2 linked regions of the Thermobifida alba genome follow. The protein of the gene in region 2 interacts with the protein of the main gene of each other region in a pairwise test. Links are inferred from orthologs where the notes say so. Each region holds a gene or a part of one and is shown on either strand. Other genes may lie near its edges. The genes, in order: ftsZ and rlmN.

Region 1 (11,097 bases), 4.3 Mb from region 2 along the record:
GTCCCCGTGCTCGCCCTCGCCGAGGAGGGCGGCTACCTCCTGGTGGACCGGGAGGGGGTGGCGGTGACGCGGACCGACACCCGCCCCGAGGACCATCCCCTGGTCCGGGTCTCGGGCGAGGTCGAGGGGAACCCCGCCGTGGCCGAGAGCTGCCTGGTCGTCGAAGCGCTGCCGGACCCGTTGGCGGCCGCGGTCGACACGGTCGTGGCGACCGACCGCGCCCGCATCACACTGGAACTCGCCGACGGCTCCACCGTGATGTGGGGGGACGCCGGGCGGGCGGCCGACAAGGCCCGGGCGTTGGAGGTGCTCATGGAGCAGCACCCCCCCGAACCGGGACGCCACTACGACGTCAGCGCGGAGGGCGTGGCGGTCGTGCGGTGACCCGTCCGCGCGACACGCCGATAGGCTGAAGTCGGTGGTTAGTTGCCCGTTACCAGGGTGGCGGCTTACTGTCGGAAAGCACAGTCTTTAGTTGACATAACTACGAGCACCCCCGTGCCACCGTGTGGCGCGGACGGGGACACGGACGTGCCCGCACGGTCCGCACCCCCGGCTCCCGGGCGGCTCCACGGAGACGCCCGGAACCACCGAAGCAAGCAGAACCGGACAGCTTTCGCGCCGATCCGGATCCGGGAGGGACGCCCCCCACGGCCGCTCCTCCCGGAGGGTCGGCGGAGTTGGCAAGAGCGAGCGGAAAGGCCCCTCGTCGTGGCAGCACCGCAGAACTACCTCGCGGTCATCAAAGTCGTCGGAATCGGCGGCGGCGGTGTCAACGCCGTCAATCGCATGATCGAAGAGGGTCTCAAGGGCGTCGAATTCATCGCCATCAACACCGACGCTCAGGCGCTGCTCATGAGCGACGCCGACGTCAAGCTCGACGTCGGCCGGGAACTCACCCGAGGTCTGGGAGCGGGCGCCAACCCCGATGTGGGACGCAAGGCGGCCGAGGACCACCGCGAGGAGATCGAGGAGGTCCTCAAGGGCGCCGACATGGTCTTCGTGACCGCGGGAGAGGGCGGCGGCACGGGAACCGGGGGCGCCCCGGTGGTCGCCAACATCGCCCGCTCCCTGGGGGCGCTCACCATCGGCGTGGTCACCCGCCCCTTCGGCTTCGAGGGCAAACGGCGCGCCACCCAGGCCGAGGCGGGCATCGCGATGCTGCGGGAGGAGGTCGACACGCTCATCGTCATCCCCAACGACCGGCTCCTGTCGATCTCGGACCGGCAGGTCAGCGTCCTGGACGCGTTCAAGGCCGCCGACCAGGTGCTGCTGTCGGGCGTGCAGGGCATCACCGACCTGATCACCACGCCCGGCCTGATCAACCTGGACTTCGCCGACGTCAAGTCGGTCATGTCGGGGGCCGGGTCGGCGCTCATGGGCATCGGTTCGGCGCGCGGGGACGACCGCGCCGTCGCCGCGGCCGAGATGGCGATCTCCTCGCCCCTGCTGGAGGCCAGCATCGACGGCGCCCACGGGGTGCTGCTGTCCATCCAGGGAGGTTCGGACCTGGGGCTGTTCGAGATCAACGAGGCGGCCCAGCTGGTGGCGAACTCCGCGGCCCCGGAGGCCAACATCATCTTCGGCGCGGTCATCGACGACGCGCTCGGCGACGAGGTGCGGGTCACGGTCATAGCGGCCGGGTTCGACGAACCCCAGGTAGAGGCGGCGCCCCCGCCCCGGGCGGCGAGCGTGCCCGCACCGCCGTCGCGGGAGCGGCGACCGGAGCCGCCCGCCCCGGTGGCTCCGCCCGCCGCGCCCCGCGCGGCGGAACCCCCCCGCTCCAGCCGGCCGTCCCTGCCCGAGTCCACCGTCCGTCCCGCCCCCGAACCGGTCCGCGAGGTCGAGGCGGCGCCCGAGCCGCCCAAGGCGGAGGAGCCGCCGGCCGACGCCGCGCCGACCGCCGAGGACGGGGACAACCGGGAGAACCGGGAGGAGGAGCGGCCCTACCGGCCGGGGAGCATCCACCCGCTGGGGGACAGCGGGTACAGCCGCCCCCGCGCCTCCGACAGCCCGTTCTCCCGGACCGGCGAGATCCCCACGCCGCGGCGCCGCGTGGTCTTCGACGAGGGGGACGACCTCGACGTCCCCGACTTCCTCAAGTAGTCGTGCTTCCGGCCGGCCCGCCCGGGGCCGGCCGCGCCGTTCGCTCCCCCACGAATCGGATAGGAGGTGCTCGCGGGATGAGCACCGTGGTCGAGTTGGCCCCCGGAGTGCGTGCCGGGTTCACCGGCCGCGCCGGCGGAGTCAGCCGGGAGCCGTACGCGACCCTGAACCTGGGCGGCCACGTCGGGGACGACCCCGAGGCGGTGGCCGAGAACCGGAGGCGGGCCGCGCGCGGTTTCGGGCTCTCCCCGGACCGCGTGGTGTGGATGAACCAGGTGCACGGTGCCGACGCGGTGACCGTCACCGGTCCCGGCCACGCCGGGGACGTGGACGCGGTCGTCACCGCCGAGGCGGGGCTGGCCCTCGCCGTCCTGGTGGCCGACTGCCTGCCGCTGCTGGTCGCCGACGCCGAGGCGGGAGTCGTCGGCGCGGCGCACTCGGGACGTCCGGGCATGGCGGCGGGGGTGGTGAGCGCGCTGCTCGCGGAGATGGCGCGGCACGGTGCGCGTCCCGAGCGGTGCGCCGCACTGCTGGGACCGGTCATCTGCGGACGCTGCTACGAGGTGCCCCGGCCGATGCAGGACGAGGTGGCCCGCGCCGTTCCGGAGGCCCGGTGCACCACCGGGGCGGGCACCCCGGGGGTGGACATCCGGGCGGGAGTCACCGCACAGCTGAAGAATCTGGGCGTGGCGAACATCACTCATGACGCCCGGTGCACCAGGGAGAGCCCCGACCTGTTCTCGTACCGGAGGGAGTCGACCACCGGCCGGTTCGCCGGATACGTCTGGAGGGTCCCATGAGCGGGGAAGCGCGACGCACGCAGCTCGCCGCGAACCTGCAGCAGGTGCGGGAGCGGGTGGCCGCCGCCTGCACGGCGGCCGGACGCAGGCCCGAGGAGGTCCGCGTCATCGCGGTGACGAAGCAGTATCCCGCCTCCGACGTGCGCATCCTGGCCGAACTGGGCGTGCGCGACGTGGGCGAGAACCGCGACCAGGAGGCTGCGCCGAAGGCCACAGAATGCCGTGATCTCGATCTCGTCTGGCACTTCGTCGGACAGTTGCAGACGAACAAGGCCCGCTCGGTGGTGCGCTACGCCGACGTGGTCCACTCGGTGGACCGGCTCCGGCTGGTCACGGAGCTGGGACGCCGGGTCCGCGCCGCGGGGCGGACCCTGACCTGCCTGGTGCAGGTCAACCTGGATCCCGAGTCGGAGCAGGGAGTGCTCGGCCCCCGGGGCGGCGCCGATCCGGCGGACGTGCCGGGCCTGGCCGAGGCGATCGAGGCCGAGGAGGGGCTGTCCCTGGGGGGTGTGATGGCCGTCGCACCGCGGCAGGGCGATCCGCGGGCGGCCTTCGACCGGCTCAAAGCGGTCGCCGACGATCTGCAGGCTCGCTACCCTCATGCCACGGTGGTCTCCGCGGGGATGAGCGGGGATCTGGAAGCCGCGGTGGAACGGGGCGCGACACATCTGAGAATCGGTACGGCGTTGCTTGGCAATCGGGGGTTGATCGTGGGGTAATGTCCCCAGATGACTCTGGGGCACACGCTGTTCCCGCCGCTCAGGGGTGGATGGGGACCGAATCCATCGACAAGTCATCTGCGGTGAATCACCACAGGGACGACGGAGGACAAGAGATGGCCGGCGCGATGCGCAAGATGGCGGTCTACCTCGGCCTCGTGGAGGACGACCGTTACGATCACCGTTATGCGGACGAATACGATGACTTCGAGGACTTCGACGAGGCCGCCGACGAGCGGCCCGGTCGGGAGCGCGGTCCCCGTGACGACGCCCGGGGCGACTCCGTGAAGGATTCGGTCGATCACTCCTCGTCACGCAACGAGCGGCGTTCTCCAGCCCCCGCCACCGCAGACCTCGCCCGGATCACGACACTCCATCCCCGGACCTACAACGAAGCGCGTACTATCGGAGAGCATTTCCGTGAGGGCATTCCGGTGATCATGAACCTCACCGAGATGGTCGACAGTGACGCCAAGCGACTGGTCGACTTCGCGGCGGGGCTGATCTTCGGCCTGCACGGAAGCATCGAACGCGTGACCAACAAGGTGTTCCTGTTGTCTCCGGCTAATGTTGAGGTGACCGCTGAAGACAAAGCACGTATCGCTGAGCGAGGGTTCTTCAATCAGAGTTAGCGCAGCACACACATCCAGCGAGGCAGCCGGAGTACGGGAGTGAACATCGTCCAAGTCGTGCTCGGCAACGTTCTGATCTTCGTCCTGTACCTCTTCCTGTTCGCCCTGATCGGGCGGCTGGTGTTCGACCTGGTTCAGATGTATGCCAGATCATGGCGGCCCGCCGGATTGGTACTGGTCCTGGCCGAGACGGTGTACACGGTCACGGACCCGCCGCTCAAGTTCCTGCGTCGCTTCATCAAACCCATCCGGTTGGGGAGTGTCGCGCTCGACTTGAGCTTCATGATCCTGTTCCTTGTGGTGTCGATCCTCCTCCAGGTCGTGACGTCTGTTGTCGTGACCATGTAGCGAGACCCGAGACGGCAGAAAGGTAGGCTCCGGTTCCGATACATGAGTCTTGGTCATGATCTGGAGTGCCATAAGGTCACGATCAGGTAGCGTCCCTACGGACAGAGTCCAAGCGCGCCAAGGAGACGAACATGCCGCTGACACCTGCGGATGTACGCAATAAACAGTTCAGTACGACCCGGCTGCGGCCGGGATACGACGAAGAAGAGGTCGACGCCTTCCTCGACGAGGTCGAAGCCGAACTCGATCGTCTGATCCAGGAGAACGAGGAGCTGCGCGGCAAGCTCGCCGAGTGCCTGCGTGGCAAGGTTCCCCCCGCGGGAATGAACGACTTCCAGCCCCAGGAACCCCCTGTTCCCCAGGAGGCCCCCCAGGCCGAGATGCCGATGCGGCAGCCCGAGCCGATGCGGCCGCCCGAGCCCGCCCCGGCTCCCGCCCAGGCCATGGGACTGCCCGGCGGTGAGGACAACATGGACACCGCCGCACGGGTTCTGGCCCTCGCCCAGCAGACCGCCGACCAGGCCATCTCCGACGCCCGTCGGGAGGCCGACGAGACGCTGGGCCGTGCCCGCCACGAGGCCGAGGACATTCTCGGCAAGGCCCGCCGCCAGGCCGAGCAGATCATCAACGAGGCCCGCGCCCGGTCGGAGAACCTGGACCGCGACGCCCAGGAGCGGCACCGCCAGGTCATGGGGTCGCTCGTGCAGCAGCGCGACGAGCTGGAGCACAAGGTCGCCGTGCTCAAGGACTTCGAGCGCGAGTACCGCAGCCGCCTCAAGGACTACTTCGAACGGCAGCTGAGGGAGCTCAACGAGGGGGCACCCGGCTACGACAGCAACCCGAACACCACGGGTGGTTTCCAGACGATGTCGCCTCCCACCGGAGGCAGCCCGTCGCTGCAGCACACCAGTCCGGGAGGGGGCGCCACGAACCCGTTCGCCTCACCCGAACCGGCACCGCACGGCTACCACCCGAACGACCCGCACGACCGTCACTGACCGACGGTCCACGGGACGCACGGTCCAATCCGATCCCTGACCCCTGAGAAGGCGTTCACCCGGTGATCATCGTCTGCCTGGTGCTGGTCGTAGCGGCGTTCGTCGTGATCGGCGTGGCACTGGCGCTCGCAGAGCTGACTCTGGTCAACATCGCGCTCGGGCTCGGCGGCCTGGCCGCCGTGCTGCTCGCGGTGGAGTTCGTCCGCAACAGGAGAACCCTGTTCGGGCAGGGCCGTGCGGAGTCGCCGCCCGATCACCGGACTCCCGGACTCCACGGGGCCGTGACGGGACAGGTGCGGACGGACGATTTGGGGAAGGCGTCCGTCCAGTCTCCGAGCACGGTTGCGACCACCGGCCGGGCGGTCCCGACCGCCGATGTCGGCGGTCCTCCCGTGGCCGTCCAGGACGCCGGGGACAGGATCGTGGTGGCCGAGCCCTCCGTCCCCGCGCCGGTTTCCGGACCGGTGCGGGCGGCTTCCGCCCCGTCCCCCGCCGTCGAGACCGAGGTCTCCGGCGCGGGCGGGTCCCGGGCGGAGCCGCACGGGCCGACCCCGGTCGACAGCCCGGAGGAGGAGGCCGAGACCGTCCGCACGGAGTCGGAGACCGCCTCCGAGGAGGCCGCCTCCGACGACACGGACGGCGAAGGGACAGCAGGGGACGGCGGCCCCGACGAGGTCGCCGCCTCCGACACGAACGCCGCCCCCGAGGAGGGCGACGACCCTGACGAGAGCGCCGCCCCCGAGGAGGCGGACGCAGACCTTCCCCCGGACGGGAGCGGCACCGACGACGCCGCAGCGGACCCCGGGACCGCTCGGACCCCGGACGCCGGCGCCACCCAGGTCCTGCCGGTCCTCACCGGTGAACCGCACGGGTCCACCGCGGTGGAGGACCGCGACCCCGCCGACACAACGACCGGGGACGGGGACGCCCCCGAGGAGACCCCCGAAACCCGTTCCGAGGACGACGCCGCAGCGGACACCGGTCCCCGCGACAGCGACGACCCCGAAGCCCCTGCCGAGGAGACCCCGGAGGCCGACCCCGACGCCGCAGCGGACACCGGCTCCCGCGACGCTGCCGTGGCCGGCACCGCCGTCGACGAACCCGAGGCCCGCACCACCGGACACGACGGCTCCGACGACGCGGACACCGCGGACGGACCGGACACCGACCCCGCCGGGACGGAGACCGACGAGACGGACGCGATCGCGTTCCGCGAGCCGGCCGAGTGGGACCCGCCCTTCACCCTGCCCTCCAGGGAGCAGCGGGAGAACAAGAACGTCTCCGCCGCGGCCATCGCCGCGCTCGCCGCCCGGTGGACCCCCACCGGCGACGACCTGGCCTCCGACACCGGGACCACCGAAACGGAGCGGACCGGCTCCGACGACGGTGCCCCTCCCGGCTCCGACGGGGACGCCCCCGCGGCCGACGCGCCCCGCGGCAGCACGGCCGCGCCCAAGGACCCCGAGGACTGACCCCGCGCCTTCCAGCCCTTCCCGACCGCTCCCGACCCCCGCAGAAGGCGGAGAGGAGAGCGACCGTACCGACGTCCCCGACTCCGCGGACAGCGGCGGGGCCGCGGACCCGGTCGGTCCGCGGCCCCGCCGCCGGTTCCGGTCAGGCCCTGCGCAGCCGCAGGGTGATGCCGAACTCCTCCGAGACCACCTCGTGGGCGTCCGCCGCACCGGGCCCCTCGGTGAAGGACACCGCCAGCACCTCGCCGCTGATCGTCTCCGCGTGCTCGACCATCGCCTGCGCGGTCGTCGCGTCGGTGGCCGACCACCACAGGTCGATGCGGTCGGAGATGTCCAGGCCGCTGGACTTGCGGGCGTCCTGCACCAGCCGGACCACCTCGCGGGCCAGACCGGCGCGGCGCAGCTCCGGCGTCAGCTCCAGGTCCAGCGCCACCGTCTCACCGGCCTCCGAGGCCACCGCCCAGCCCTCCCGCGGCTGCTCGGTGACCAGCACCTCCTCGGCGGAGAGCGCGACCTGCTCGCCGTCGACGTCCACGGTGGCCGAGCCCTCGGCGCGCAGCCGCTCCACCAGCGCCTTGGCGTCGGCGGCCTGGAGGGCCTTGGCGACCCGCGGGGTGCCCTTGCCGAACCGCTTGCCCAGCGCCCGGAAGTTCGGCTTGACCGAGTAGTCCACCAGGTCGCCGCCGACCACCGACAGCGGGTCGAGCTGCAGCACGTTCAGCTCCTCGGAGATCTGCGCCCGCAGCTGCTCGGGCAGCCCCTCGAAGCCCCGGGCGCCCACGACGGCCCGCGCCAGCGGCTGCCGGACCCGCTGCCCGGAGTCCACCCGCGCGGCCCGCCCCAGCTCCACCAGGCGGCGCACCAGCGCCATCTGCTCCGACAGCTCCGGGTCGATCAGCGACTCCTCGGCCTTCGGCCACGACGCCAGGTGCACCGACTCCGGCGCGTCGGGACGGCGCAGCGCCTGCCACACGTGGTCGGTGATGAACGGCACGATCGGAGCCATCAGCAGGGTGACGGTCTCCAGGCACTCGAACAGCGTCGCGAACGCCGACGCCCCCTCGGGCGTGTCCGCGCCCGCCCAGAAGCGGCGGCGCGACCGGCGCACGTACCAGTTGGACAGGTCGTCGACGAACGCGGTCAGCGCGCGGCCCGCGACCGCCGTGTCGAACCGCTCCAGCGCCTCGTCGACCGTCTTGACCAGCGAGTGCAGCTCCGACAGCAGCCAGCGGTCCAGCAGCGGCCGCTCGGCGGGAGGAGGCGCCTCGGCGAGCCGCTCGTGGCTCCACCCCTCGCCCGCGCCCGCGTACAGGGTGAAGAAGGACGCCGAGTTGTAGTAGGTCAGCAGGACCTTGCGGACGATCTCCTCCAGCACGGTGTGGCCCACCCGGCGCGGCATCCACGGCGAGCCGCTGGCCGCCATGAACCAGCGCAGCGCGTCGGCACCGTGCCGGTCCATCACCGGCATCGGCTCCAGGATGTTGCCGAGGTGCTTGCTCATCTTGCGGCCGTCCTCGGCGAGGATGTGGCCCAGGCAGACCACGTTCTCGTAGGAGGAGTGGCCGAACACCAGCGTGCTGACCGCCATCATCGAGTAGAACCAGCCGCGGGTCTGGTCGATGGCCTCGCAGATGTACTGGCCGGGGAAGTTCGCCTGGAACTTCTCCAGGTTGCGGTGCGGGGCGCCCCACTGTGCGAACGGCATCGCGCCGGAGTCGAACCACACGTCGATGACCTCCGGCACCCGGCGGGCCACCCGCTGCTCCAGCGGCAGCGACGGGTCGGCGTCGGGGTCGGGGATGACGATGTCGTCCACGTAGGGGCGGTGCGGGTCGAGGTCGGACAGGTCCTGCCCGCTCAGCTCGCTCAGCTCCGCCAGGGAGCCCACGCAGATCTGCCGCCCGTCGGGGAACTCCCAGATCGGCAGCGGGGTGCCCCAGTAGCGGCTGCGGGACAGCGCCCAGTCGACGTTGTTGCGCAGCCACTCGCCGTAGCGGCCGTCCTTGACGTTGGCCGGCACCCAGTTGGTCTTCGCGTTCTCCGCGAGCAGCTGCTCCTTGATCGCGGTGGTCTTGATGTACCAGGACGGCACCGCGTAGTACAGCAGCGCGGTGTGGCAGCGCCAGCAGTGCGGATAGCTGTGCTCGTACGACAGGTGCGCGAACAGCAGGCCGCGCTCGTCCAGGTCGGCGACGAGCGCCCGGTCGGCGGTCTTGAAGAACACGCCGCCCACCAGGGCCAGGTGCTCCTCGAAGGTGCCGTCGGCGCGCACCGGGTTGACCACGGGCAGCCCGTAGGCGCGGCAGACCTGCATGTCGTCGGCGCCGAAGGCGGGCGCCTGGTGGACCAGGCCGGTGCCGTCCTCGACGGTGACGTAGTCGCCGAGCACCACGAAGTGCGCGGGCGTGTCGAACTCCACCAGCTCGAACGGGCGCTGGTAGGTCCAGCGTTCCATCTCGGCGCCCTTGAACCGCTGCCCGGTGGGCTCCCAGCCCTCGCCGAGCGCCGCACCGACCAGCGGCTCGGCCACGACCAGCCGTTCGGAGCCGTTGGTGGCCACCACGTAGTCCACCTCGGGGTGCACCGCCACGGCGGTGTTGGACACCAGGGTCCACGGGGTGGTGGTCCACACCAGCAGCGCCGCCTCGCCGGCCAGCGGTCCGGAGGTCAGCGGGAAGCGCACGTACACCGACGGGTCGGTGACGGTCTCATAGCCCTGCGCCAGCTCGTGGTCGGACAGCGTGGTGCCGCAGCGCGGACAGTACGGGCTGATCCGGTAGTCCTGCACCAGCAGGCCCTTGTCCCAGATCTGCTTGAGCGCCCACCACACCGACTCCACGTACTCGCGGTCCATGGTGCGGTAGGCCTCGTCCATGTTGACCCAGTAGCCCATGCGCCGCGTCATCTCGGTGAACGCGTCCACGTTGCGCAGCACCGACTCGCGGCAGCGGGCGTTGAACTCGGCGACGCCGAACGCCTCGATGTCCTTCTTGCCGGAGATCCCCAGTTCCTTCTCCACGGCGACCTCGACGGGCAGGCCGTGGCAGTCCCAGCCGGCCTTGCGCTCGACGTGGAAGCCCTTCATCGTCTTGAACCGGGGGAAGAGGTCCTTGAACACGCGCGCCTCGACGTGGTGCACGCCGGGGGTGCCGTTCGCGGTGGGGGGACCCTCGAAGAACACCCAGTTCGGGCCGCCCTGTGTCTGCTCCAGGGACCGTTCGAAGATCTTGTGCTCCGCCCAGCGCCGCAGCACCTCGTGCTCCATCGAGGGCAGGTCGATCTGGGCGGGCAGCGCGGGGAACGGTCGGGTCGACTCTTTCGACACGTGGCGTACCTTTCCATCAGGGGTGCTGTCACCTGACGGAGGGACGAGGCGGCGAGGCCCCGCGGTACCACCCTCCTTGGCCGCGCGGCCGACGCGCCGCGCGTCCCACTTCGTTCCTGACGCTGCCGGGTCTACTGGGCGCCTACGCGGGACGCCGTTCTTCCGGCGGCTCCGGGGTGATCTTCCCGTGCGGGCATGCCCCCGGGCTTCCACCGTCCCCGGGTCGCTCGCGGCTGTGTCCGCCGGTACTCGTCCCCATCAACGCCTTGCTGGCTTGAGGATAACCCACCGCGGGACGCCGGAACGCGCTGTTTTCCGGCCGTGACGTGGTGGGGGCATACTTGCGCCGGAATCCGCGAGACCGAGGAGAGACAGGTGACACGACAGACCCACGAGGGCGCCGTGCTGGTGACCCTGGCGGAGCGCGACGCCGCCGAGGAACTGGCCGAACAACTGCTGGAGCAGGGCTACGCGCCGTGCACGGTGCACCGGGACATGTACGCGGGCGAGGACGACGACGAGGACGTCGACTGGGTGGTGGAGGTGCGCACCGGACCGGGCGGCGCCCCCGCCGTCATGGACGAGGACGGCCTGTCCGCGCTGGCCGAGGAGTACGGCGGGTTCACCCACGTCGAGGAGTAGCGGCGGTTCGCACGGCCCTGGAAGGAGGAGCCGTGCGGGCGCATACAATGAGGCT
Region 2 (11,203 bases):
TATCCGCGACATGGCCCGCGTTCCCAGCGCGGTGTGGATCGTGGACACCAAGAAGGAGCACATCGCGATCAGCGAGGCCCGCAAGCTCAACATCCCGGTCGTGGCGATCCTCGACACCAACTGCGACCCCGACGAGGTCGACTACCCGATCCCGGGCAACGACGACGCGATCCGCAGCGTCAGCCTGCTGACCCGGGTGGTCGCCGACGCCGTCGCCGAGGGACTGATGATCCGCTCCGGCGGGGCGCCGGGCGAGGCGAAGGGCGCCGAGGAGCCGCTGGCCGAGTGGGAGCGCGAGCTCCTGGAGGGCAAGAGCGAGGCTTCGGACGAGCAGGCGACTCCTGCCGCCGAGGGCCAGGCCGCCGAGGCCAAGAACACCGAGGCCAAGAGCACTGAGGAAGCCTAGGCTCCTCCTCTCACAGTCCTTTCCATCCACACCGAGCGGATAGAGATACCGAAGCTATGGCGAACTACACCGCCGCCGACGTGAAGAGGCTGCGCGAGCTCACCGGCGCTGGCATGATGGCCTGCAAGAAGGCCCTGGAGGAGGCAGCCGGCGACTTCGACAAGGCCATCGAGGCCCTGCGGATCAAGGGCGCCAAGGACGTCGGCAAGCGTGCCGAGCGCACCGCGGCCAACGGCCTGGTCGCCCTGGCCCAGGACGGCGACACCTCCGCCGTCCTGCTGGAGCTCAACTGCGAGACCGACTTCGTCGCCAAGAACGAGAAGTTCCAGGCGCTGGCCGCCGACCTCGCCGCGTTCGTGGCGCGCACCAACCCCGGTGACGTGCCGTCGCTGCTCACCGCCGACTACGCCGACGGCAAGACCGTCGCCCAGGTGATCGAGGAGCACAGCGCGGTCATCGGCGAGAAGCTGGAGATCCGGCGCTTCGCCAAGGTCGAGGGCGCCTACGTGGCCAGCTACATGCACAAGTCCGACCCCGACCTGCCGCCCACCCTCGGGGTGCTGGTCGAGCTGGACAAGGCCGACGCCGAGGTCGCCAAGGACCTGGCGCAGCAGATCGCCGCCCTGGCGCCGAAGTACGTCGGCCGTGACGACGTGCCCGCCGAGGTCATCGAGAACGAGCGCCGCATCGCCGAGGCCACCGCCCGCGAGGAGGGCAAGCCCGAGCAGGCACTGCCCAAGATCGTCGAGGGCCGGGTCAATGGTTTCCTCAAGGATGTGACGCTGCTCGGTCAGCCGTTCGTCAAGGACAACAAGAAGACGGTCCAGAAGGTCGTCGACGAGGCCGGTGTGACCGTGCGCCGCTTCGTCCGCTTCAAGGTCGGTCAGGCCTAGAGCTTCTGCGATGATGGAGGTGTCGGGGCGACGTCCCCCGACACCTCCGTCAGATCTGGACGGTGTGTGAGCCTCCTGGACACCCAGCGGGTTCGCGCAGTACAACCACCGGCGGAACCAGAAGGGGGCCGATCTCCGTGCCGGACAACGAGGGACAGCACGTCGTGGCCAGGCGCGACGGTGGATGGAAGCGCGTGGTGCTCAAGCTGTCGGGGGAGGCGTTCGCAGGCGACGAGCAGCTCGGCATCTCTCCCAAGGTCGTCGGTTACATCGCCCAGGCGATCGCCGAGGCGGTCTCCAAGGGCATCCAGGTGGCCGTCGTCATCGGCGGCGGCAACATGTTCCGGGGCGCCGAACTGTCCCAGGACGGCATGGAACGCAGCCGTGCCGACTACATGGGCATGCTCGGCACCGTCATCAACTGCCTGGCGCTGCAGGACTTCCTGGAGCGGCTGGGAATCGAGACCCGGGTGCAGACCGCCATCCACATGAGCCAGGTCGCCGAGGCCTACATCCCGCGGCGCGCGATCCGGCACCTGGAGAAGGGCCGCGTCGTCATCTTCGGAGCGGGTCTCGGAGCGCCCTTCTTCTCCACCGACACCGCCGCCGCACAGCGGGCGCTGGAGATCGGCGCGCAGGCCGTGCTCAAGGGGACGCAGGTCGACGGGGTCTACGATTCCGATCCGCGTAAGAACCCTTCGGCGGTCAGGTTCGACCGTCTCGACTACAACGAAGTGCTCACCCGCGGCCTGAAGGTCATGGACGCCACAGCGGTGAGCCTGTGCATGGACAACGGTCTGCCGATCGTGGTCTTCGACCTGATGGGCCAGGGCAACATCCTCCGCGCGGTACAGGGGGAGAAGATCGGCACGATCGTGTGTCCTGCGGACGTCTGACCGGTCTGCCCAGTCCTCGTACTACTCCGGCAAAGCGACACACGGGAGTCCCGAAATGATCGAAGAGACCCTCCTCGAAGCAGAGGAGAAAATGGAGAAGGCCGTCCTCGTCACCAAGGAAGACTTCGCCTCGATCCGTACCGGGCGTCCCAGCCCAGCGACCTTCAGCCGGATCACCGTCGAGTACTACGGAGCGATGACCCCGGTCAACCAGCTCGCCTCGTTCCAGGTGCCCGAACCTCGCATGGTGGTCGTCTCCCCGTTCGACAAGGCGGCGATGCCGGCCATAGAGAAGGCGATCCGCGAGAGCGACCTGGGCGTCAACCCCACCAACGACGGCAACATCATCCGCGTGGTCTTCCCCGAGCTGTCGGAGGAGCGCCGCCGGGAGTACGTCAAGATCGTGCGGGGCAAGGCCGAGGACGGCAGGACGTCCATCCGCAACGTGCGCAGGCACGCCAAGGACGCCATCGACAAGGCCGTCAAAGCCGGTGAGATCGGAGAGGACGAGGGCCACCGCGCCCAGAAGGAGTTGGAGGCGCTCACCCACAAGTACGTCGCGGAGGTCGACGACCTGCTGAAGCACAAGGAAACAGAGCTGCTTGAGGTCTGATCCTTGTCCAACTCCGACTCCTTCGAGGGCGCGACGCCGGAGCGGGGTGGTGAGGACGCGCCCTCGTCCGACGGAACCGGGCGAGGGGCGAACAGCTCCACTGACTCCCACGAGAAGCGCTTCACCCTGCACAAACCCGGCGGTCAGCCCGTGCGTACCGGGCGCAACCTGCCCCTGGCCATCGCCAGCGGGCTGGCGCTGGGCGCGCTCGTCTACCTCGCGATCGTGCCGTATCCCCCCCTGTTCGTCCTCATCACCTCGGCCGCGGTGGTGCTGGGGGTGCGGGAGCTGCGGAGGGCCTTCGCCTCCCGGGACGTCCACCTGACGCTGGTCCCCGTCGTCGCCGGCGGCGTGGCCATGCAGGCCGCGGCCTTCTTCGGTGGCCCGCTCTGGCTGGTCGGGACGCTCGCGGTCGCGGCGATCCTGGGACTGGTGTGGCGGCTGCGCGGCGGGGCCGAGGGGTACGTCCAGGACTCCACGGCCACCCTGTTCACCCTGCTCTATCTGCCGCTGCTGTTGAGCACCTGGCTGCTGCTGCTCGCCGAGCCGGACGGCCGCTGGCGGCTCATCGCCTTCATCGTGGTGACGATCAGCAGCGACATCGGCGGCTACTTCGCGGGCATCCTGTTCGGCCGGCACAAGATGGCGCCGGTGATCAGCCCCAACAAGACGTGGGAGGGCTTCGCCGGGTCGGTCCTGAGCTGCATGGTCGCCGGTGCGCTCACCGTCGGCCTCATGCTGGACGGCCCCGTCTGGGCGGGACTGGTGCTCGGCGCCGCCGTGGTCCTCGCGGCGACCGTGGGCGACCTGATCGAGTCGCTCATCAAACGCGACTTCGGCCTCAAGGACATGGGCTCCTTCATGCCCGGCCACGGCGGACTGCTGGACCGGGTCGACTCGCTGCTCATCGCCGGGCCGGTGGCGTGGATCGTGCTGAGTCTGCTCGTCCCGGTCGCGGGCTGAACCGGGGCCCGTGGGGCCGCGCCACCTCCGTGCCGCGGCCCCGTCGCCCGTCTCCGCGGCGGTGCCGCCCCTCGGGGCTCACAGCCGCGCCGGGGGCTCCTCCAGCAGGCGCTGGCCGCAGATACGGCAGCGCAGCGCGTGCTTGGGGTTGGGCGCCCGGCAGGCCGTGCAGGAGACGGTGCCCAGCCCCTCGTCGATGGCGCGGGCCACGGAACCCAGCGGTTCGTCGGCGAGCGCCGTGTGGGCCGCGCACAGGCCCTCGCAGAACGGCACCACCTGGTCGGGGGAGAGCGTCACGGAACGGCCCGCCCGCGTGGTGATCCGGTAGCCGTCCCGCCCCTGGTCCTCGTGGAAGGTCAGCAGTCCCTCCTGCTGGGCCAGCCGGAGCAGGGTGCTCAGATAGGCGTGGGTGCCGCGTTCGAGCAAGGGAAACAACCGATCTTCCTTCCGTCCACGTGAGGTCAGGCAGGAAACCAGGCTAGACCGTGGGCTCAGCCCAGGATCCAACTGCGCCCCTCCGCGGCGAGTTTGGCGAGGAGGGTCTCGGTGTCGTGCTCCTTGGCGAAGAGGTGCTCGGGGCGGGTGATGGGGACCACCCACAGCCAGTTCACCGGGTCGCCGTGGAACGTCAGCCCCGACAGGTCGGGCGGGGGAGCCCAGTCGGGACCGGCCAGCACACCGGGGTCGGAGACCAGCAGCACCGCCGCGTGGTTGCCGCGCAGCGGGGAGTCCTCGTCGTTGTCCAGCCACTTGATGCTGTGGCCGGGACCGAACCAGGTGACCGCCCGCCACGGGAAGGTGCCCAGCCAACGGAAGATCCGTGCCGCCAGATGGGCCGGGGCGGTGGTCGCCAACGCCAGTTCGATGCGCGCGTAGGCGGAGGTGTCCGCCATGTAGCGGTCCAGGGTGGGCATCCGCTGGCCGCACATGCCCACGGTGCTCAGCACCGTGTAGGGCCGCTCCGGGGTGGGGGGCCGTTCGGAGACGCGGATCAGCGGGTCGTAGCCGTCGGAGACGTCCCAGTAGTGCCCGGTGGGCCCCACCTTTCTGAGGTGGTTGAACACCGAGCGCTGCACGCTGCGCCAGGCGCCGGGGGCGGCACGCCAGGACCAGTACGCCTCGGCGTGCACCACCCGGGGCCACAGCTGCGCCGCCACGTCGTCCAGGGCCCAGGCGTAGGCGCTGCGGCCGATCGCGTCGCGCGAGTAGCCGGGCAGGCCGCGGTCGGCCTCGGCCCATCCCGGGATGATCGCCAGCAGCCCCTCCTCGTCCAGCAGGGCGACCCCGTCGCCCTCCTCGAACCACACCACCCGCAGCCGGGAGGGGTCCAGGGGCGCGCGGCCCTGCGGGTGCTTGGTGTGGGCCGCGGGCATCAGCGGCGCCCGGCCCGCGTACAGGCCGGAGGGGTCGCTGCTCTCCGGCGCGATCTCGTGGTTGGCCAGCCATACCGGGACGCGCACCTGGCCGCGCGGGTCCAGTAGGTAGGCGGCGGTGGTGTGGGTGTCGTACTCGACGATGACCCGGCGACTGCGGTAGGGGCTGGTCTCGTCGAGGAGAACCTGGGTCGGGGCCACACACTCCTCCTCGTCACTCGGTCACCGCGCGAGGGCCTGCCTGCGCCGCATAGTATGGACGACAGTGCCGGTTGGGGGAACACGCCGTCTTGGGGTGAAAGCGCCGTGGTCGGCTCCAAATTACCGCGCACCGCCCGTTTCCACCGGCCCGACCGCCGACAGACACCCTTTTGCGACCTGGACCTGAAGCCATGCCTGCTGAGCTCACCTTCGTAGCGCCGCGCCGGGCCAAACCCCCCCGGCACCTCGCCGACCTCGGTCCCGACGAGCGTCGGGAGGTGGTCGCCGGCCTGGGGGAGAAGCCGTTCCGCGCCAAGCAGTTGGCCCAGCACTACTTCGGCCGCCTGGAGTCGGACGCCACGCGGATGACGGACCTGCCGGCCGCCTCGCGCGAACGGCTGGGCGAGGCGCTGCTGCCCCGCCTGCTCACCCCGGTCAAGCACGTCACCTGCGACGGCGGAATGACCCGCAAGACGCTGTGGCGGGCCTTCGACGGGGTGCTGTTCGAGTCGGTGCTGATGCGCTACCCGGACCGGGTCACCCTGTGCGTGTCGTCCCAGGCGGGCTGCGGTATGAACTGCCCGTTCTGCGCCACCGGGCAGGCCGGGCTCACCCGCAACCTGTCCACCGGCGAGATCGTCGACCAGGTCGTCTCGGTCGCCCGTGACCTGGCGCGCGGCGAGGTCGCGGGCGGTCCCGGCCGGATCAGCAACATCGTCTTCATGGGGATGGGCGAGCCGCTGGCCAACTACCGGCGGGTGCTGGAGTCGGTGCGCCGGATCACCGACCCGGTGCCCGACGGTCTGGGCATCTCCCAGCGGGGCGTCACCGTCTCCACGGTGGGGCTGGTCCCGGCGATCGAGAAGCTCACCGCGGAGCGCCTCCAGGTGCGGCTCGCGGTCTCCCTGCACGCTCCCGACGACGAGCTGCGCGACGAACTCGTTCCGGTCAACAACCGGTGGAAGGTCGCCGAGGTCCTGGACGCCGCCTGGCGGTACGCCGACACCACGGGGCGCCGGGTGTCCATCGAGTACGCCCTGATCCGGGACATCAACGACCAGCCCTGGCGCGCCGACCTGCTCGGCAGGCTGCTGGCGGGGCGGTTGGCGCACGTCAACCTGATCCCGTTGAACCCCACACCGGGGTCCAAGTGGACCGCGTCCCGCCCCGAGGACGAACGGGAGTTCGTACGCAGACTCCAGGCGCGCGGCGTCTCGGTGACGGTCCGCGACACCCGCGGGCAGGAGATCGACGGCGCCTGCGGCCAGCTCGCCGCCTCCGGAGCCTGACCGGGGCCGGGCTGCTCACGTGGCCGAGAGCCTCCTGGCCTTCCTCGTCGCGCTGGTCTCCGCGCTGCTGCCGTTCCTCAACATCGAGGTCTACCTGCTCGGTGTGGCCGCGTTGACGGACGGCGGGTGGCTGCTGGCGGCCGCGGTGGCCGCGGGAGCGGGGCAGACCCTGGGCAAGACGGCCTACTACTACCTGGGGCGGGGGGTGCTCACCGTTTCCTGGCTGCGCCGCAGGGGCCGGACGCCCGGGAGGTGGAGCGCGCGCGTCGCGCGCTGGCGGGACAGGGCTCGGGGGCGCCCGGTGTGGACGGCGGGACTGCTCGCGCTCAGCTCCCTGGCCAGTGTGCCGCCGTTCACGGTGATCTCGGTGCTGGCGGGGACGGTCCGGATGCCGTTGGCGGTCTTCGCGGCGGTGACCCTGGCGACCCGTACTGTCCGGTTCGCGCTGCTGGTCTACGCGCCCGGTGCGGTGGCGGCCCTGCTGTGACGCCGGTGCGTCCGGGGCGGTGCTAGCGCGTTCCCCAGGCGTAGGTCTGTTTGCGCAGCTTCAGGTAGAGGAAGGTCTCGGTGGCGGTGACGGTGGGGACCGCGCGGATGCGGCTGAGGATCTTCAGCAGCTGGTCGTCGTCCTCGGCCACGACCTCCACCAGCAGGTCCAGGGAGCCGGCGGTGATGACGACGTACTCGACGCCGTCCAGGTCGGAGATCGCGTCGGCCACGGCGTTGGGGTCGCCGTTGCAGCGGACGCCGATCATCGCCTGGCGTTTGAAGCCCAGCATCATGGGGTCGGTCACGCCCACCACCTGGACCACTCCGCCCTCCAGGAGGCGCTGGACACGCTGTCGGACCGCGGCTTCGGACAGGCCGACCGCCTTGCCGATCGCCGCGTAGGAGCGCCGTCCGTCCTGCTGGAGCTGCTCGATGATCCGCTTGGCGGTGTCGTCGAGGACCACTCCGCCGCCGTTGCGGCGCGGTGCGGGCGCTGACTCCGGTCCTTCGGCCACCTGTTCCTCCGCTATCGGTTGCTTATATCAGTCAAACTTCAGGAATTGGTTGTCCAGGGTACTCCTGGCAACGGAATCAAAAGTTTCCGTAAGTTTCGTGGTGGTCACGAAAACCCTATCGAGGGAACTGGTCGCGTACGGAGTCCAAGGCGAGGAGCGCGACGTGCAGGGACAGGCAGGTCTCCACCGATTCCAGGTCCGCACCGAGAATATGTGAGATGCGTCTCAGTCTCCCGTAGAAGGCGGGGCGCGACAGGTGCGCCCGGGACGCGGCCAGCGCCTTGTTCCGGCCGGCGTCCAGGTAGTGCCGCAGCACCGAGGTCAGGTCCTCGCCGTGCCGGGCGTCGTGGGCCAGCAGCGGCCCCACCTCGCGCTCCACGTAGGTCTGCACCCGCTCGTCGTCGCGCAGCAGGTGCAGCAGCCCACGCAGACGCAGGTCCGGAAGCCGGTGGTAGGGGCGGTCGGCCGCCCGGTGCACGGCCACGTCGCCCACCTGCCGGGCCTCCAGGAAGGAGGCCCGCACCCGGCGGATGTCGTCGGCGGGAGACCCCACCGCGATCACCGTCCCGGGGCCGACGCGCTCGTGGACCAGCGGGGCGAGCCGGTCCAGGCAGCGCTCCACGTCCTCGGCGGCCGACAGGGACAGCAGGACGCCCACCCGGAGGTCGTCGAGCGAGCCCACCAGGGCGGGCAGCCGCAGTTCCCGGCAGACCCGGGCGACACCCTCGGCGGTGTCGGCGAGCCGGGCCTGCACGGCCAGCCCGGTGCCGGCGTCGCGCAGCCGCAGCACCAGGGCGACCAGGGTGCGGCCGGCCAGCGGAACGCCGACGGCGCGTGCCCGGACCAGCGCCTCCTCCGGATCGGTGTAGGAGCGGTCGATGATGCCCGCGATGATCGTGCGGTGGGTCTGGCGTTCCAGACTCTCCTGGTGGCGTTCCAGCAGCCGCCCCAGTGCCAGCGTCGTCGCCGCGCGCTCCACCAGCGTGGTCTGCAGGGAGGTGGGGGAGGCGCCGCAGACCAGGATGAGCCGCCCCCAGTCCTGGCCGCGCGCGCCCACCGTGGTGACCAGCCAGCCCGTCGCCGGTTCGTGGACGGTGCGCCTGGTGGACCGCACCGACCGGGACCTGCTCTCCCAGGAGGCCAACAGGATGCCGGGGTCCTCGCCGTTGAGGTCGCAGGCCAGCACCTGGTGGGAGAGGTTCTCCAGGAGCACGGGGCAGCCCGACAGCCGGGCCACCTCCCGCAGCACCCGGTCGGGCGGCGCGCCCTCCACGGACAGGTCGGTGAAGACGGTGTGCAGCCGTTCCGAGGCGCGCAGCTCCTCCAACTGCTCGCTGAGCACGCGGCGGTGCACCGCCTCGGTGATCTCCACGAACCGGGTCTCGCGGTGCAGGCAGATCACGGGCACGCCCGCCTGGCGGGCCGCCTCCACCAGCGCGTCGGGCAGCCGCCGCCGGTACTTGCGCCCCAGCTCCACGGCGATCCCGCTGACCCCGGCCCCGGCGAGGTCGGTGACGTAGCGGCGCAGCGCCTCGGTGTCGTCGGGCAGCGCGATCCCGGTGGTCAGCACCAGTTCGCCGCCGCGCAGCAGGTGGGCCAGGTCGGTGACCTCGGCGACGTGCACCCAGCGCACGGGCGCGTCGAGCCGGTCCGCCCCCGTCACGACCCGGGGGCGGGCACGCCGCACCACGGGCAGGTCGAGCACGTCGGCGAGGGAGGGCAGCACGGGCCGAGTGTACAGACAGCAGCCGCCGGACGGTTGACACCATGTCAACCGGAGGGGCCGGAAATCGCCACTGTGCCGCTGGCCAAGGCGGGAGGCAGCGGTGAGACTGGGGGCATGTCGGAACTGCTCGCGCGCCACCGCGCGGTCATGCCCTCGTGGCTGGCCCTGTACTACGAGACGCCCATCGAGATCGTCAGCGGCAAGGGGAACCGGGTCGTCGACGCCGACGGCAACACCTACCTGGACTTCTTCGCCGGGATCGTCACCAACATGCTCGGCTACGACGTGGCGGAGGTCCGGGAGGCCGTGGAGGCCCAGCTGGCCCGCGGCGTCGTGCACACCTCCACCCTGTACCTGCTGCGCGGACAGGTGGAGCTGGCCGAGAAGATCGCCCGCCTCTCCGGCATCCCCGACGCGAAGGTGTTCTTCACCAACTCCGGCACCGAGGCCAACGAGACGGCGCTGCTGCTGGCCACCCACGCACGCGGCAGCGACCAGGTGCTGGCCCTGCGCAACAGCTACCACGGACGCTCCTACGGCACCATCGCGGTCACCGGCAACCGGGGCTGGAAGAACTCCTCGCTGTCCCCGCTCAACGTGCACTACCTGCACGGCACCGACCGCTCCCACCCGGCCTTCGCGCACCTGTCCGACGCCGAGTACATCGACGTGTGCGTGGCCGACCTGCGGGAGGTGCTCAGCACCACGGCTCCGAACGTGGCCTGCCTGATCGCCGAGCCCGTCCAGGGGGTCGGCGGGTTCGCGATGCCCCCGGACGGGCTGTTCGCGGCCTACCGGGAGGTCCTCGACGAACAGGGCATCCTGTTCGTCTCCGACGAGGTGCAGACCGGTTGGGGACGCACCGGCTCCAGCTTCTGGGGGATCGGCAACCACGGCGTCACCCCCGACGCGATGACCTTCGCCAAGGGGCTGGGCAACGGGTTCGCCATCGGCGGCGTGGTGGCCCGCGGGGACCTGATGGACGCCCTGCCCGCCAACGGGGTCGCCACCTTCGGCGGCAATCCGATCGCCACCGCCGCGGCCAACGCCACCCTCGACTACGTGCTCGACCACGACCTGCAGGCCAACGCGGCACGGCTGGGGCCGCTGGTGCTGGACCGGCTCGCCCCGCTGAGGGGACTGCCCGCGGTGGGCGCGGTGCGCGGCAGGGGACTGATGTTCGCCATCGACATGGCCGACCCGGCCTCCGGCGCCCCCGCTCCCGAACTGGCCGCCGCCGTGCTGGAGGAGACCCGCAGCCGCGGCCTGCTCGTCGGCAAGGGCGGACTGCACGGCCACACCCTGCGCATGGCGCCGCCGCTCACCCTCACCCGGGAGGAGGCCGAGGAGGGGGCGGACATCCTCGTCGAGGCCGTCACCTCGGTCAACGACGCGGCCGCCTGAACCGACGGGGCGCGGCCCCTCCGCACCCGGGCCGTGCCCCCGCCCCGCACACCCTCTCGTCGACGAAGAAGGTTCCGTTGTCTGTCAAGCACGTCTCACACTGGATCGGCGGCAAGCCCTGGCAGGGGCCGTCCGAACGCCGCGGCGACATCTACAACCCGGCCACCGGGCGCGTCTCGGGAACGGTCGACCTCGCCGGACCGGACGAGGTGGCCGCCGCGGTGGCGGCCGCCAGGGAGGCCTTCCCGGCCTGGCGGGACACCTCGCTGTCCCGGCGCACCGAGATCATGTTCGCCTTCCGCGAGCTGGTCCGCGCCCACCGCGACGAACTGGCCCGCATCATCAGCGCCGAGCACGGCAAGGTCGTCTCCGACGCGCTGGGCGAGGTCTCCCGCGGGCTGGAGGTCGTGGAGTTCGCCTGCGGCATCCCGCACC

Evidence for each region.
Region 1: the proteins of rlmN (region 2) and ftsZ interact in binary tests that used the Escherichia coli proteins (3 or more experiments, as listed by UniProt). The link is inferred for Thermobifida alba from one-to-one orthologs.

The regions. Positions count from the first base shown.
Region 1 is NZ_CP051627.1:516,917-528,013, forward strand. The notes cover bases 70-2,908. They hold ftsZ (cell division protein FtsZ), read left to right. Parts: upstream 70-711; coding sequence 712-2,106; downstream 2,107-2,908. Other genes in these bases: FOF52_RS02350 (cell division protein FtsQ/DivIB), read left to right, coding at 70-384; pgeF (peptidoglycan editing factor PgeF), read left to right, coding at 2,184-2,906; FOF52_RS02365 (YggS family pyridoxal phosphate-dependent enzyme), read left to right, coding at 2,903-2,908. Also shown: more of FOF52_RS02350, read left to right, coding at 1-69; more of FOF52_RS02365, read left to right, coding at 2,909-3,625; FOF52_RS02370 (cell division protein SepF), read left to right, coding at 3,742-4,257; FOF52_RS02375 (YggT family protein), read left to right, coding at 4,297-4,605; FOF52_RS02380 (DivIVA domain-containing protein), read left to right, coding at 4,737-5,603; FOF52_RS02385 (hypothetical protein), read left to right, coding at 5,666-7,075; ileS (isoleucine--tRNA ligase), read right to left, coding at 7,218-10,400; FOF52_RS02395 (divalent-cation tolerance protein CutA), read left to right, coding at 10,776-11,042. UniProt on the Escherichia coli protein: Essential cell division protein that forms a contractile ring structure (Z ring) at the future cell division site. The regulation of the ring assembly controls the timing and the location of cell division.
Region 2 is NZ_CP051627.1:4,798,806-4,810,008, forward strand. What follows is about bases 4,641-7,585. They hold rlmN (dual-specificity RNA methyltransferase RlmN), read left to right. Parts: upstream 4,641-5,536; coding sequence 5,537-6,634; downstream 6,635-7,585. Other genes in these bases: FOF52_RS21510 (suppressor of fused domain protein), read right to left, coding at 4,641-5,345; FOF52_RS21520 (VTT domain-containing protein), read left to right, coding at 6,654-7,121; FOF52_RS21525 (Lrp/AsnC family transcriptional regulator), read right to left, coding at 7,144-7,585. Also shown: rpsB (30S ribosomal protein S2), read left to right, coding at 1-406; tsf (translation elongation factor Ts), read left to right, coding at 463-1,299; pyrH (UMP kinase), read left to right, coding at 1,437-2,195; frr (ribosome recycling factor), read left to right, coding at 2,251-2,808; FOF52_RS21500 (phosphatidate cytidylyltransferase), read left to right, coding at 2,812-3,771; FOF52_RS21505 (hypothetical protein), read right to left, coding at 3,850-4,206; more of FOF52_RS21510, read right to left, coding at 4,263-4,640; more of FOF52_RS21525, read right to left, coding at 7,586-7,638; FOF52_RS21530 (PucR family transcriptional regulator), read right to left, coding at 7,754-9,364; FOF52_RS21535 (aspartate aminotransferase family protein), read left to right, coding at 9,479-10,768; FOF52_RS21540 (CoA-acylating methylmalonate-semialdehyde dehydrogenase), read left to right, coding at 10,846-11,203.